DNA from 4 places in the Shewanella morhuae genome. Region 2 is predicted to be linked to each of the others. Evidence: predicted binding sites of a transcription regulator. Region 2 holds the regulator's gene; each other region holds the start of a gene.

Region 1 (3,829 bases), on a different contig from region 2:
AAACTCACCATAACCACGGTGCAGTAAATCGCGCAAAATCGGGTTATCGCTCTGGTGAGTTTGCAATAATACTGTTCCGGGTTTACTGGCGCGTCCTGCACGGCCTGCGACTTGGGTATAAAGTTGCCCAAAACGTTCAGGCGCCCGAAAATCGGCACTAAACAAGGCACCATCAACATCGAGTAGTCCCACAAGTGTGACATCGGGAAAGTGGTGGCCTTTGGCGAGCATTTGCGTACCCACTAAGATTTTATATTCCCCCTTATGAATTGCAGTTAAATGGGTTTCGAGTGAACCTTTAAGGCGAGTGGTATCACGGTCGATACGCACCACTGGATGTTTAGGAAACTCCAGTTGCAGTGCCTCAGCGAGTTGTTCTGTGCCTATGCCTTGGCCCATTAGCATAGTACTACCGCATTTGTGACATTGTTTGGGGATGGCATATTGATTGCCACAATGGTGACAACAAATTTCGCCAAGGGATTGATGCACTGTGAAAAATGCATCACAACGGTCACATTCATGTAAGTGCCCACACTCGTGACACAGCAGCGCTGGTGCAAAACCGCGGCGATTCAGAAACAGTAGCACTTGATTGCCTGCATCTAAATGCAGACGAATTTCGTTTAGTAATGGCACCGACATACCCGCCTTTAGTGGCAGGTTTTTAATATCGATAATGCCTTGGCGCACTTTTTTAGCCGCGCCAGCGCGTTCACCCAGTTGTAAATGATGATAACGACCGCTTAAGGCATTTTGTAGACTTTCGAGTGAGGGAGTAGCCGTACCCAATATCACTGGAATCGACTCTAAATGGCCGCGCATGACGGCTAAATCGCGGGCATGGTAACCCACACCTTCCTGCTGCTTAAAGCTACTGTCGTGCTCTTCATCCAAAATGATAATGCCGGGATAGGCCATAGGCGTGAACAAGGCCGAACGGGTGCCAATGATGATTGCCGCTTGGCCACAGCGGGCTTGACGCCATGCTTCGAGTCTTTGATTGTCGGTTAACCCTGAGTGCAAGATGGCAACATTGACTTTAAAGCGGCGCTTGAAACGATTGATCGTTTGTGGCGTTAAGCCGATTTCGGGCACCAAAATTAACGCTTGCTTACCTTGCTTGAGAATTTCTTCAAGTACAGCTAAATAGACTTCCGTTTTACCCGAACCGGTAATGCCCTCTAATAAAGTACAGTGATATCCTTGCTGTAAGTTTAAGGTCGCAACCGCGACGGCCTGTTCTTTATTGAGTTTGTGTGGCGTTTCGTCCATTTCAAGTGTGGTTCGCCAGTCTAGATTAAGCTCGGCGATTTTCTCATGGCGTGCCACCCAGCCTTTATCTTCGAGGGCTTTAAGTGCCGCTTTACTGATGTCTAAGCTAATGACATCTTCTTGGGTTAAGTTGGCTGATTTTAGCAACTCGAGTAATTTTTTTTGAGCGGGTGCGCGTTTAACCGCTTCAGGCGCAATATTTTGGCCTATTTCGGTTAACTGCCAAAATTGGATTTTTTGCGGCGCCGCATCTAATCCTTTACGAAGAGCGACTGGCAATGCTTGGGTTAGCATTTGCCCTTGGCTACAGAAATAGTATCTCGCAGCCCAGAGAGTTAGTTTATAGAGTGATTCCGGGAGTAAAGGTTTATCGTCGATAAACTCAAGCACGGACTTAATTTGCTTAGGCGCTAAGCTACACGTATCTGTGATCCCTGTAACTAGGCCGATCAATTGTTGTCGACCAAAGGGGACTTTAACGCGCACACCGATGTGCGGTGTACTAGGATAAGATTCGGGTACGCGGTAGCTAAAGGTTTGCCGCATAGGCACAGGTAACGCAACTTCGACAAACAATGACATATGCAGGCAAGTCTTAGGCAAGAATGTGGTTTAGTGTACTCAGCGCGGCAGGCTAGGGCTAGCCCTAATGATGGTTTACCAAGGATAGTTGAGAGTAAATAAATGGCTAATATCGTGAAATCATTAGGTCTACTGGCTTTAGTGTGCAGTGCGCCGAGCATGGCACAAGTTTCCCATGTGAGCATTAACAGTCGCATGTTTGAATTAGGGGGCTACCCTAAACTCAGGATGAATGTGATAGCTGATAATCAGGACATGTCGCGTTTAGAGTTTGTGGTACAGCAAGCAAGCGGTGAAGAAAAACTAATGGTTGAGGGGCTTAATCGCTTTTTAGTGTTGCTTACGGGTGTTGAGGATGTGAAGGATGACAAAGCTAGACTTTTAATCAGGGAATACCGGCTCGATCGCTGGCATGATGTCAAAAGTATCAGTTTATTTGATGGCGCTAAATCGACCTCGCTCGCCAAAACAGCAATAGTGGCAACGGGGGCTAAAACAATCACCATCGCAACAATTGCCGAAAGTACCGCCACTGTGGTTGAGCCGCCCGCCAAAGTGGAGGCTGAGGCGAGTTTACTCGCCGATAAAAGTATCATCGTTTTAAACCATCAATCTAATGAGCCCGTAGTGCCAGCCGCAGCAGGGCTTAACTTCTCTGATACTGCGCGTGGGCAAAATCCTCCTCTTGCTGCTGATAACACGCCTAAAGCTACAACCGTTAAAACAATATCTGTAGAAACCTTGGCGATAGAGAGTATTGAGCCTAAACGAGCCGAAGTGGACAATGTGCAAACTGCGTCGCAAGCACTTGAACATTGTCAGTTAACTTATCTTGCCGGTGAGACGCTATGGCGCACAGCCAATCGCTATGCAAGCAATTGGAATGTGAGCGTGTATGGAGCAATGCTGGCTATTTATGAGGCAAATTCTACGGCTTTCTCGAAGAATAAAATCAGCGCACTTAAGAGTAATGCGGTGCTATCTTGCCCTTCGAAAATAATTTTAGCGAAGTATTCCAATGCGCAAGAAGCAAAAGCGCTATTTACAACGAAAGCAACCGAAAAATAAAGCGGAAAATCGGCATAAAAAATAGGCGAGTTTTAACCTCTAAACGCTCAGATAATCTACTTGTATCCGGTGTGGCTATGCTGTAATATCCTGCGCCCTAAACATATTGTTATTAACATGCATGTGGTGTCCGACTACGGGTTGGAAGAGCGACATGGCCTTACACTTTTGAGGTAACCCCAATGAAACCAGGTATTCACCCAACATACGCTATCATCACTGCAAACTGTACTTGTGGTAACGTTATCAAAGTAAACTCTACTGCTGGTAAAGATCTGCACTTAGACGTATGTGGTGCTTGTCACCCATTCTATACTGGTACACAAAAAGTTGTTGATACTGGCGGTCGTATCGACAAGTTCAACAAGCGCTTTGGTGCACTTGCTAAGAAATAATTACAATTGTAATTTTTCTAAAAAAAGGCGCCTTCGGCGCCTTTTTGCTTTTTGTCATTGGCTATTTACTATCGTTTAGTACTATTTCAAATTTATATCAGCTATGACTCCATTCAATAAATCGCCAACTTATCAAATATCTATAATTCAAATTGTTTATTCGTCTTATTTATAACCTTTAATCGTAAAATAATCCCACTAGCGACTAAATATTGTAATTTAGCCAAAGTTACAGCTATAAACATGCTGTAACCAGCATTTAATTGATGAAATATCTGTTTTTTTTCTACAAAAAAATATGAAAAATGTCACTTTATTAGAGAGGATAAGCTTATAAAACTGAGCTTAGAGGAACAATCTGAATGCTAAGGTAAAAATGACGAATATTTTATTTAAAAAGTCGCTTTATTGGCGTATCTTACCCTGACCAACAAGACTATTTATATCGCCCTTACAGAGGCGAATTAGGTGTTGGTCGACCTCACTCTCATAAATTATAAATGCCGTAT
Region 2 (3,829 bases):
GGCGGCCGATGCCTGTTTATTACCTTGTATCAAAGTAATCACTGCATCAAAATCAGATGCCAGTACCACCAATTTAGTGGCGGCACGGGCATGTAATCCGAGTTTATTGCAGATGGTTATCTGACGTTCAAGCTTTGGCATTATCAAGTTCTCGATGGCGCGCATAAACCTGATGCTTGCTATTCCTAAAGCGTTTAGCTAATTGCTCAGCAACGAAAACGGAGCGGTGCTGACCGCCAGTACAACCAATGGCGACGGTTAAGTAACTGCGGTTGTTACGCTCAAGGTGTGGTAGCCACGTTTCGAGTAGATTTTCGATTTGCCAGATGAGCTTATTCACCAGTGGTTGACGATTTAAGAATTCAGCCACGGGTTCATCTAAGCCTGTGAGTGGGCGCAGCGCTAACTCCCAATGAGGGTTGGGTAAGAAGCGTACATCGAACATAAAGTCCGCCTCTGCTGGCATGCCGTGCTTAAATCCAAAAGATTCAAAGTTAATCACTAATTCTTTATCAACACTGCCTAGCAGGATTTGTCTCACTTGGTCACTCAAATCATAAATATTCAAATTTGAGGTATCTATGTAGTGATCGACCAATTTTGACATAGGCTCGAGCAGCTTGCCTTCCTGTTTTATTGCTTCTTGCAATGAAACTTGACTCTTAGATAAAGGATGGAGGCGACGGGTTTCGCTGTAACGCTTAAGCAAAATTTTATCGCTAGAATTAAGGAAGAAACTCGTCAACTCAATGCCAGCAGGCAGACTTTCGAGCTGTTGAGTTAATACTTTATCTTGCTCAGGCATGTTACGCACATCGACACTGATAGCGACGAGCTCGTTATTACCTTTCAGTTGGTCAAGTAAAGCCCCAATCAGTGGTAGCGGAAGGTTATCGACGCAATAATAGCCGAGATCTTCGAGTACCCTAAGGGCAACGGATTTACCTGAGCCTGAGCGACCTGACACTATAACCAGTTTCATCCTGTGATTACCTGATAGAGTTCTGTTTCATCATGTGTCTTACGCAATTGTTTCAATATTTGCTTGTCACTCAGTTTTTCGGCCATGCAAGACAAGGTGCTTAAATGCTGCTGACATTGGTCAGCAGGCACCAGTAATGCAAATAAAATATCAACCGGTTGCTTATCAATAGCATCGAATGCTATTGGCTCTTCGCACTTAATTAGTACGGCAATGGGTTGATCTATATCGGCTAATCGACCATGTGGAATGGCGATACCGTTACCTATACCTGTGCTCCCCACTTTTTCGCGCGCCACTAGGCTTTCGAATATCTCTTGAGATGAGAGGGTCGGGTACTGGGCAGCAACTAGGTCGCTGATGAGTTCCAGTACTTTTTTCTTACTGCCCGGAGTGGCGCAGGTAGTGCACTCCGGCCGCAGTATGCTACAAAGTTCCATTATTAGTGTTTTGTTAACTTCTCTTTGTGTTTAATAACCTGACGATCAAGCTTATCTATCAGGGCGTCTATAGCTGCATACATATCAGTATGCTCGGCAGTGGCAAATACTTCACCACCGATGAGGTTTATCCTCGCTTCAGCAATTTGTTGTATTTTCTCAACATTGAGCACAACGTGCACATTATTGATCTGTTCGAAATGGCGTTCAAGTTTTGAAAACTTTTCTTCTACATATGCGCGTAACGATTCGGTAATTTCAATGTGGTGCCCAACTAGGTGTATGTGCATAGAAACGTCCTCCGATATTCACTGTAGGTTATAAGCTCTTACGTTGATTAGAAGGAGGAATAAGCATAGCTTCTCGGTATTTCGCAATAGTTCTGCGTGCTACATTTATTCCCTGCTCCGCCAGAAGTTGTGCCATCTTACTGTCACTTAATGGTTTTTTCTGATTTTCTGCTGCAACCAGTTTTTTAATAAAGGCTCTAATTGCCGTTGATGAACACTCACCACCATCATCTGTACTGACATGGCTAGAGAAGAAGTATTTTAGTTCAAAAAGCCCTTTTGGAGTATGCATGTACTTTTGGGTTGTTACCCGCGAAATGGTTGACTCATGCATTTCTACTGCTTCGGCAATATCATTAAGCACCATAGGCTTCATTGCTTCTTCACCATACTCAAAGAAGCCTTGCTGGTATTGGACGATACAGTTAGCGACTTTGAGCAAAGTATCATTACGACTTTCTAAACTCTTAATAAACCACTTTGCCTCTTGCAGGTGCCCACGAATAAATTGGCTGTCGGCTTGGTTTGCAGAACTGCGCGCCATAGCTGCATAGTGTTGATTTACATTTATTTTTGGCATGTTGTCAGGATTGAGTTCAACCACCCAACGGCCATTTTTCTTCGACACTGATACATCGGGTATAACGTATTCGTCCTCGTTGGGAGTAATTAATAAACCCGGGCGAGGATTAAGGGTTTGGATGAGTGCTATACCATCTCTTAACTCATCTTCTTTGAGCTTAGTTTTACGCATCAACAGTCTAAAGTCACGTGCAGCAATGAGATCTAAATGATCTTTAATCAGCATGCGGGCGTTACTTAGATGGGGCGTATCGGGTGCAAAGTGGGATAATTGGATTAATAGGCACTCGCTTAAATCTCTGGCGGCGACACCTATCGGGTCAAAATGTTGAATACGCTTAAGTACGGCTTCGACTTCATCAAGTTCAACCTCTGGATTACCTATGGCCTCTAGAATTTCTTCAGTGCTTTGGGTCAGGTAACCTTGGTCATTTATCGCTTCGATAATCGCGGTAGCAATGGCTAAATCAGTTTCCGAAAAGGGGGTGAGATTTTTTTGCCATTCTAAATGCTCATATAAACCTTCGCTGGTCTCTCCTTGAAAGGGCATATCGTCTTCGCGACTCCCACCTGGGCCTGAATTAGGTGAGGCGGTAAACACTTCATCCCAAGTCGTATCCATGGGGAGATCGTCCGGCATGGATTCTTGAGTCAAAGATTCTGCGGTATCGACAGTGGAGTTATCTTTTTCTGGTGGCAGAGCAACAGATTCACTGAAATCGGTATCCGATAAGGCTTGGTTTACAGGGTCTTTAGTTGCGTCGAATTGATCCTCTTCCAGCTCGAGAAGGGGATTAGAATCTAAGGCTTGCTGGATCTCTTGCTGCAGTTCTAATGACGATAGTTGCAACAGACGAATTGCCTGCTGTAACTGTGGCGTCATGGTTAACTGTTGACCCAGTTTGAGCTGGAGTGACGCTTTCATGTTACCGCAGATCCCTAAGTTATTATTATTAGATGGGGTCGCTTATTCCCCTCTTTAGTCGAGCCGTATGCCAGTATAATTTACGGCCATCGACTCCCTTTGGTTAACTATAGCCTGAATTGTTCACCTAAGTACACAGCCCTAACCTGCTGATTGTCTAAGATCTCTGCTGGTGTTCCTTCTGCAATCAGGTTTCCGTGACTAACAATGTAGGCATGTTCACACACATCTAATGTCTCGCGCACATTGTGGTCGGTAATTAGCACACCAAGGCCACGGCTTTTAAGTTGCTCAATGATTTTTTTGATGTCGATAACTGAAATCGGATCAACCCCAGCGAAAGGCTCATCAAGTAAAATAAACTTAGGATTAGCCGCTAGCGCACGCGCAATTTCAACACGACGACGCTCACCACCTGACAACGACATACCTTGGCTGTCACGTATGTGGGTGATATGAAACTCTTCCAGCAGATGTTCTAATTCTTGATCTCTTTGTTCTTTTGTTAGCTCTTTGCGAGTTTGCAGCACGGCCATAATGTTGTCATGTACGCTCAGCTTACGAAAGATACTGGCTTCTTGTGGTAAGTAACCAATGCCTTTGCGGGCAC
Region 3 (3,829 bases), 560 kb from region 2:
TTCCTCCTTCTGCTTGCTCAAACACTCCTTTGTGATCACGGTTAGCACCGGTAAAAGCCCCTTTTACATGGCCAAACAACTCACTGTCCACTAATTCAGGGCTCAGAGCTCCGCAGTTAATAGCAATAAAAGGCGCATTTACCCGTGGACTGGCAAGATGAATCGTATTAGCGACCAGCTCTTTACCCGCACCACTTTCACCGATGATCAGCACATTACTATCCGTCACTGAAACTCGGCGAATGGTACGATACAATTTATGCATCGCGCCCGACGAGCCAACCAGTACACCGTATTGGTCTAATTCACTCGAAAAAGGTCGTGGACGATGAGCAGAAGTCGAGACTAAATACTGTGCAAACTCGGCTAAGGTATCGCTAATGAGTGCCATATCGTAGGGCTGACGAAAATGATAACCCGCACACTGGGACATTAATTTATCCAAATGCGGATTAGGCTGCCCATCAGATAAAAAGATAAACTCGATATGCGTCATCGCAGCACTTTCTATTAAGCTTAAATAATCTTCATGGCTAAGGCGGGGTAACTCAATAATTGCGACGTCAATTCGATTCGACTCAAGCTGTGCTAACCAAGACATATCATCAACACTGCGTAATTTATTGAACTCTTTTGCTCCTTCAAGTTGGATTAAGGCTTGCTCGGTACCGATGTCATGCAGATGATAAAAAAGTGTGGGTCGAGTCATGCGTGCTTCACTCCCTGTGTGTAGACAGCAACTGTATGTTAACCGTGAAATATTAACAATATGAGCGGTAATAGTTTCCTAGTCAGTGGCGTAAATTTAATAAGAATAAAAAATATCAGTCTAGAAATCAGCCTCTTAAAATATCACTAAAAATGAGAACAAAAAATGCATGGTAGCTGAACAACACTGAATTATTTACTAGCATGTTAGCTACACGCATTAAGGAGGCACATTATGAAGTCTAATGTTGTGCAACATCAGACCGATATCAACACAGACATCACATTAATTGATGAGGTGGTGGCATCTAGCCAGCATAGTCTGGCGTTTTACACTCAGGCGATAACGGCCATTGATGACTATAAGCTGAAACGCATTTTTTCAATGCAGATAAATATTTACCAGCGAATATTAGCCTTATTGACTTCACCACAACAGCATATGGTGTTATCAAGTACAGCACAGCAAACCTTGTCGGCGCGCGCGCGGCAAACACAAAAGCACGCGACTTACACTCAAGCACAAACCTTATTGCACCAAGAATATTTTTACGAAGGAGTCGCCCACTTGATTGATATTGAACAGGGCAGATTAACAGTGTTAAAACAAGCCGTTAAGCAAGCATATCAACCGCACACAGCCCAAAACCTTGCCGAAAGTGCCGCTTGGCTACAAAGTAGTTGTGATGAAATGACCTCTTTTTGCCGACGTTAACATTCGAGTTAGTCTTATCCCATACCGCACCCAAAGTGCGGTTTTTTATTGCTTAAACTTCATATTTTCACAAATCCCCCGCGGCTCAACACCAGCTCTGCAACAATTACATTGAGTCGGTAAAAAAGACCGGAAAGAACGGCTAAAAAAGTAAGTCATCATAATAAAAAACACAAAAAACCTTTAAAATCATTAAAATAAAAAACTGGCACGATTAAAGCATTATCTCCATTCGAGAAAACAACGGAGGATATTCTTATGAAAACCACAACAGTAGCAGCATCAGTAATCGCCACCTTACTTGTCGGTTCAATCAGCTTAAATGTCGCCGCTCAAGATTGGAAAGACGGAACTAAAGATGCATGGATCGATGGTAAAGCTGAAACCACTTTACTACTTAACACCAACCTGAATTCCTTTGACATCAATACCGATGTGAAAGACGGAAAGGTGACACTAACAGGTAAAGTAGAAAGTAGTGTCGATAAAGCACTTGCCACTGAACTGATTAAAAGTTTAGACGGTGTGAAAGATGTCGATAATCAACTCACAGTAATGAATGAGAAAGAAGGCACCAGTGAAGTTGTCGCCACTTTAACCGATTCTAAAGTTGCTACCGTCGTCAAGACTCGCTTATTATTTTCAACCGATGTCTCTGGCACCCAGATTGATGTTGATGTCGCCAATGGTGTTGTTACGTTAAAAGGTGAAGTTGCCAGCGATGCTGAGCGTCAATTAGCACTTAAAATCGCAGAGAATACCGACGATGTGAAAAAGGTCGTTGATAAGATTAAAGTGGTTAAAAAAGCCTCTTAGATCTCGCCAATACTCGCAATTTAAACTGTACGTTAATGTAGACTCTTTTTTAGAGCACCCCATAAAAAGAGTCATAAAAAACCAGCTTAAGCTGGTTTTTTATGACTGCTCCACAATCATTCAGAATAATTACCCCGCTCACCTTAAAATACTTTATCTCAAAATATACAAACACATACGATAAAAAGTGACGTGAGCAATAATCATGAAATTTACTCGTAGCTGTACTGTGCACTCAAGGTGAGCCAAGCACTAAGTTAGTGTATGCCAGTTTCGCTCACATTCACCTCTAAAGTTTTTACTATTTCAGGGCTGGCTGACATCGGTTGATTTGGCGCTCTGTCTCGATAGGTGACTAACAGTTTATAGGGCGCTTCGAAAGGATAGATAGGCTCAATACTGTCAATTTCAACTCTATCGCCAAGCATTACACTGCTTAAATGCTTGAGACTTTTGTATTCGTAATCGAGATTAAAGAATCCAAGATACCAAAATGCTCCCGAGCCTTGGGTCGTAACCATAAAAGGGGCAACAAAGGGCATAATTTGTACTTTGGGATCGTCTTGAATTGGAGCACTACTTTGAGTATCAGGCTCAAGGGCTGGATCAAAATTAAGTGGCGTAATACGCAAATAATCAAGTAATACCCGACCTTTTACCTCGCCATCTTGATAATCTCCTATAGCAAACTCGGTCTGATTAATCTTAATAAAATGAGTTAATTTAATAGACTTGCTATTTTCTGGCAGATTTACTTCAAAATGGTTAACCGTTTGTAGACTAAAGAGTTTTTGCATCACTTCCGATGCATTAGCAACCGACTCAACTTCAACAGGCGTTGCCGCTTCAATATCATTCGTTTGTGGTGCTATTTTTGGTAGGACCGTAGTGTCATCATTAGCCTCATTATTCGTTTTATCATCTAACATAATCTGCTCAGCTTCGAACGCATCATAAAGACCATCATTGGTTAGGTTAAAACGGTAAATACCCGCAGCGAGTATGGTCAATATTACTAGGGTTGCAGCTATCGTTAACTTTGAAAACATACTCATTTATTTCCCCCAACCACGTATTTTACGTGCTACGTTTTAGACACAAATAAACATCAAATCAATACTGCTGCAGTATTACAGATATCGGGCTAAAACGGAGTGGAGAAAAATCAAAAATATAAAATTTTTTAACTTTAGTCAGATTAAGTTCAGTTATTTAACCGCTTGTTCTAGTGCCTAACCTATCAAATTCAAATAACTATCCTGTATCACAAGATATTTTAGTGCGACTTTAGACTCACCCTAAATGACTAACAAATAAAAAAGATTAATTTATTACACCTTTCCTAGGTTGAATAAATTTTGCCTTAGCAGTCACACACGCGATATCAGCCACATAAAGTGAGGCTTCCAATTGGTACATTCCCATACGTTGGCTCACGATTCGGCCGACAATTTTAATGGCATCTCCCACCTTTATTGGCGCAACAAAACGCACAGTCATTTCAGCAGTTAATGCTTTTATGCCCTGCATAAACAAACAATGGGTCATGGCAGCATCCACTAAAGAGCTTGCTACGCCACCATGTAATAG
Region 4 (3,829 bases), 2.0 Mb from region 2:
TTAGCCGCTCACAGTGATAAAGCACTGCTCACTTTGCAAACAGAACTTATCCATAAAATGGATATAATTAAAACGGCATTAATTGAGTGTAAAGAACTTAATGAACAAAATGCCAGCCTAATAGAAATGAATTTGGCCAGTCTAAACCGTTTTGCCCAAGCTTTACAGGCGAGTAGAAATGCAACCAGCCTTACTTATAACGATAAAGGTAAAACCTCAACTATCTCAAGCTTAGGCAATGATTTAAAAGCCTAACAAGCATATCCCCCTTAGCATTTCTTTATCCGACGCTTTGAGTAAAATGTCATGTTGATGTAAAAAAAGCCGCGCAAATTTGCGGCTCGACAGTCCAATTGAAATAACTAAAACAGCTAAAAGTAAGTCACTTCTTTGACTTTTTGCGGTCGACTCTGCTGCTGATAAAGTGCCCAAACCTGAGAGAAATCAAGCTCTAACTCAGTAACATAATGATCGCCAGCCGGATAGCTCTTAATTACTCGCGCACCGCGTATCACCCCAGAAACAGAGGCTTTGACATTATCGTCGGTCAACATCCAATCACTGACACTGCTATTAGCAGTAATTTTTTGACCATAAACCTGCTCGGCTAACTCTCGATAGGCCACAATTTTTGAAGCTTGCATCGCCATTAAAACTCGCTGTGATTGCTCTTTTGCTGGCTGAGTGGCTAAAGGTGCATAACCGATAGCGGTTAGCTTTGGAAAACTGGGCGGCGGTACATCCTCCCACTGAACATATTTATCTTTTGCGGCGCAGCCGCTCAATAACAGCGCAGTAATAAGAGCCAAATAACGTTTCATTTTCCATCTCCTAAGACTCGCACTTCATTCATACCAGGGCTAGCCTGCCGGTAAAGGATGCCGTTTTGTGACACGATTTGCTCCGAAGGCTGCATATAGTTAGCCAATTCTTTTTGAGTCACAAACGTTTGCGAAGCTGACACCACACGATTATTACTTAGACTCACAATACGCGTATTAATTGCCATGCCATTGGTGACAGCGCTCATAGTCGATACCAAAAGATGTTCTACGGGTAAGTCTTTCGAAAGTTTTTGCCAATCCCGCGTCAAAATAAAATCACCATCAGCGGTGACTTGTAAGCCATCCGCTAGATTTAAATCCACGACATTAAATTGAAAACTATGTAGTGAGGTCATTAATCCCTGTTGTAACTGTTGCGCCAGCGCATTAGAACTATGCATATCGCCAACCATTACGGGAGTGGTGACCACAATAGGCTGATCTGAACGTAAGGCATCATTTTGCTTAACTAATTCAGTTACGATGCGCTGTGCCAGATGGTTAATCATGGCTGTTGGCGGCAAACCATTGCCATCCACTAAGCTGGGCTTTGGCGGTGCAACTGGTTTAGCAACGCATCCACCTAACATTAACAATGTTAAGGGAATTATTACGCGCTTTAGCATTGTAGTTACCTCATTGATGGTATCGATTTATTGACAATAAAGTGACCCACTCTATTGTTTTGAATTAAGGAAGCAAGGTTTAGACCAAGGTTGCATCCAAATCCAAAATATTATTTTATTACGAACTTTATCGGCCATTGCTGGCAAACCTTTATCAAAACACCTAGCTAATTAGGCATGGAAATTGCTTAGCAATAATATTAGATAGGTTGCCAGAAAACTGGCTTACTGTATCGCTATTAGTTTAGCGATAAGGATTGAATAGATGCTTATATCACGTTCAGCTTCGCTCATTTTGCTGATTTTTTCATTATTGTCGTTACCGACTCAAGCTGAATGGATAGAGGCCAGCGGGGAAGCCGCTATCGTGAATGGCAATATAGCTCAAGCAAGGGAAGAAGCAATTAACCAAGCGGTAAGTTATGCCACGTTAAACGCCGGCATTCGTATATCCAGCGAGCAACAAACAACCAATGGTAATCTTACCCAGAATAAATTCGCATTAAATCGTTATGCCCAAGCGAGTAGCATTCAACTCATTAATGAGAGGATTCAAGGGAATAAAATAAATGTTTCCCTAAGAATTGATCTTAATGATGAGCAGACGCCACAATGTCCTAACGCTCATTTAAAAGCCGCCATCTTAATTCCACAATCGCAAATTAAAGATCGTGCTCAGCTAAGATACGGACAACTGTCAGGTTTTGAAGAAGTCATTTCCGAAAAGCTGGGTAATATAATAGAAGATTACTCAGCCACAAGTTTTAGTCATATCCATGCTAAAGAGCGACTCGATATTACACCAGCGCTTGTCGATGTTCGTGGTTATCGGCTCCCAAGTTGGCTTAGTGAAATCACGGATAGCCAGTATATACTGCAGCCTCAAATTATCGATATTTCTGTAGACCCTGTGCAAACAACCTTTCTTGGATTATGGGATGAGGCTCCGACAAGACAATTTCACCTTAAACTAAGTCTCTACCATGGGATAAGTGGAGAAGAAGTTTGGAGTAAGAGCTACAGTGCGTCGGCACTTTGGGAATTTGAAGAACAAGCAATCGTTACGCCTAATAGCGATAGATTCTGGCGTTCGTCCTACGGTAAAAGTATCAGCCAATTAATGCAACAAGCCACTCAAGACTTAGACAGCGCACTCAATTGCAGACCATTGCTGGGTCAAGTTGTCAGCCGCCAAGCAGACAGAATTATTATAAATCTAGGCCGTAAACATGGCATTCGTGCCGGTGATAAATTCCAAGTCGTATTACAACAAAATTTGCCTGATCGCCTTAACGAAATGCGCGCTATCGCCACTAAGAGCCGAGCAACAGTAAAAATCGAACAAGTGAGCGAAGAAAGCGCAACCGCAGTACTTGAAGATCAAAATGCTACCTATAATGTGCAGATAAACGACATAGCGCTTAAGATTTAAGCAACTAAATTTTAAGCCTTTTAATCAAGGATAAAACCAGTATAATTACGCTCGTCTCTCTATAGCTCAACAGGATAGAGCAGCCGCCTCCTAAGCGGCCGATCGGGGTTCGAGTCCCTGTGGAGAGACCAGTTAACAGGCTTATCTTGATAAACTTCAACGATTTTCAAGGATACGGTTAATGACTGTACTTTTTGACTCCAACCTAGAAATTATAAATCAACGCTGGCCATTACTAAGTCAAATGCTAAATACAGCTTCAGTCTTAGATTTAAGTGCCCATTTAGTGCAAGGTACTGAGCAAACCATTAGCGTAAATGGTATCCAGTTAAGCAGCCGTCACAATCGTATTGCAGAAGCACAGCTTTTAATTAGTCAACTGCCAAATAACAGTAGTGAAGCAACTGTTTACGGCGTCGGCATGGGGGATGTCCCTACAATTCTCGTGCAAAATTCAGCCATAAAACATATTCGTATCTGCATACTCAACGTAAATCTATTTGCCTTATTATTGACTTATACCGATCAACGACAATGGTTAAGCGATCAACGCCTAGAGCTGGAATTTCAGCTTCAACATCACAGGTTAGCACAACAATATATTGCTATTACCCCAGAACTATTACTGAGTAGTGATGATAATGCTAGACTGCGTGACTTATTGGTATTTAATAATAACCTGACCTATGCAAATAAAAGCCATGGCAGTGTTGATGATAAGCTTCGGCTACGGATGATGGAGAATCTCGCCACTATAAAAAAAGACAGAGATGCCGCAGACTTAAGCTCCCACTACCAACCGACTAAGACGCTAGTCATAGCCACGGGTCCAACACTAGAGCTACATTACGCATACTTAAGGGCGCAACAAACATTACCAAAACCAACTCGGCCACTAATGATTAGTGTCGATACTGCATTAAAAGCATTACTCAATGAAAATATTA

What was found. Region 2 encodes sigma-54, which starts transcription at its own class of promoters, with help from an activator protein. Its sites were predicted from a motif close to GTTGGCACGNNNNTNGNNT; they were not measured.
Region 1: the regulator sigma-54 is predicted to act here: its motif matches at 1,871-1,889, upstream of C9I43_RS18725 (FimV/HubP family polar landmark protein).
Region 3: the regulator sigma-54 is predicted to act here: its motif matches at 1,628-1,646, upstream of C9I43_RS03625 (BON domain-containing protein).
Region 4: the regulator sigma-54 is predicted to act here: its motif matches at 1,622-1,640, upstream of C9I43_RS09910 (flagellar assembly protein FlgT).

What each region holds. Positions count from the first base shown of each region.
Region 1 is NZ_PYSG01000003.1:929,667-933,495, forward strand. Features, by position in the region: gene priA (primosomal protein N') at 1-1,857, opposite strand, end outside; gene C9I43_RS18725 (FimV/HubP family polar landmark protein) at 1,960-2,925, shown strand; gene rpmE (50S ribosomal protein L31) at 3,108-3,320, shown strand.
Region 2 is NZ_PYSG01000002.1:150,391-154,219, forward strand. Features, by position in the region: gene C9I43_RS01170 (HPr family phosphocarrier protein) at 1-141, opposite strand, end outside; gene rapZ (RNase adapter RapZ) at 128-982, opposite strand; gene ptsN (PTS IIA-like nitrogen regulatory protein PtsN) at 979-1,422, opposite strand; gene hpf (ribosome hibernation promoting factor) at 1,425-1,712, opposite strand; gene C9I43_RS01190 (RNA polymerase factor sigma-54) at 1,741-3,219, opposite strand; gene lptB (LPS export ABC transporter ATP-binding protein) at 3,327-3,829, opposite strand, start outside.
Region 3 is NZ_PYSG01000002.1:707,259-711,087, reverse strand. Features, by position in the region: gene C9I43_RS03635 (sigma-54 interaction domain-containing protein) at 1-709, opposite strand, end outside; gene C9I43_RS03630 (glutamyl-tRNA reductase) at 944-1,423, shown strand; gene C9I43_RS03625 (BON domain-containing protein) at 1,682-2,239, shown strand; gene C9I43_RS03620 (hypothetical protein) at 2,497-3,294, opposite strand; gene C9I43_RS03615 (PaaI family thioesterase) at 3,563-3,829, opposite strand, start outside.
Region 4 is NZ_PYSG01000002.1:2,158,529-2,162,357, forward strand. Features, by position in the region: gene C9I43_RS09895 (flagella synthesis protein FlgN) at 1-255, shown strand, start outside; gene C9I43_RS09900 (LPP20 family lipoprotein) at 372-821, opposite strand; gene C9I43_RS09905 (FlgO family outer membrane protein) at 818-1,450, opposite strand; gene C9I43_RS09910 (flagellar assembly protein FlgT) at 1,716-2,882, shown strand; tRNA gene C9I43_RS09915 (tRNA-Arg) at 2,938-3,013, shown strand; gene C9I43_RS09920 (motility associated factor glycosyltransferase family protein) at 3,064-3,829, shown strand, end outside.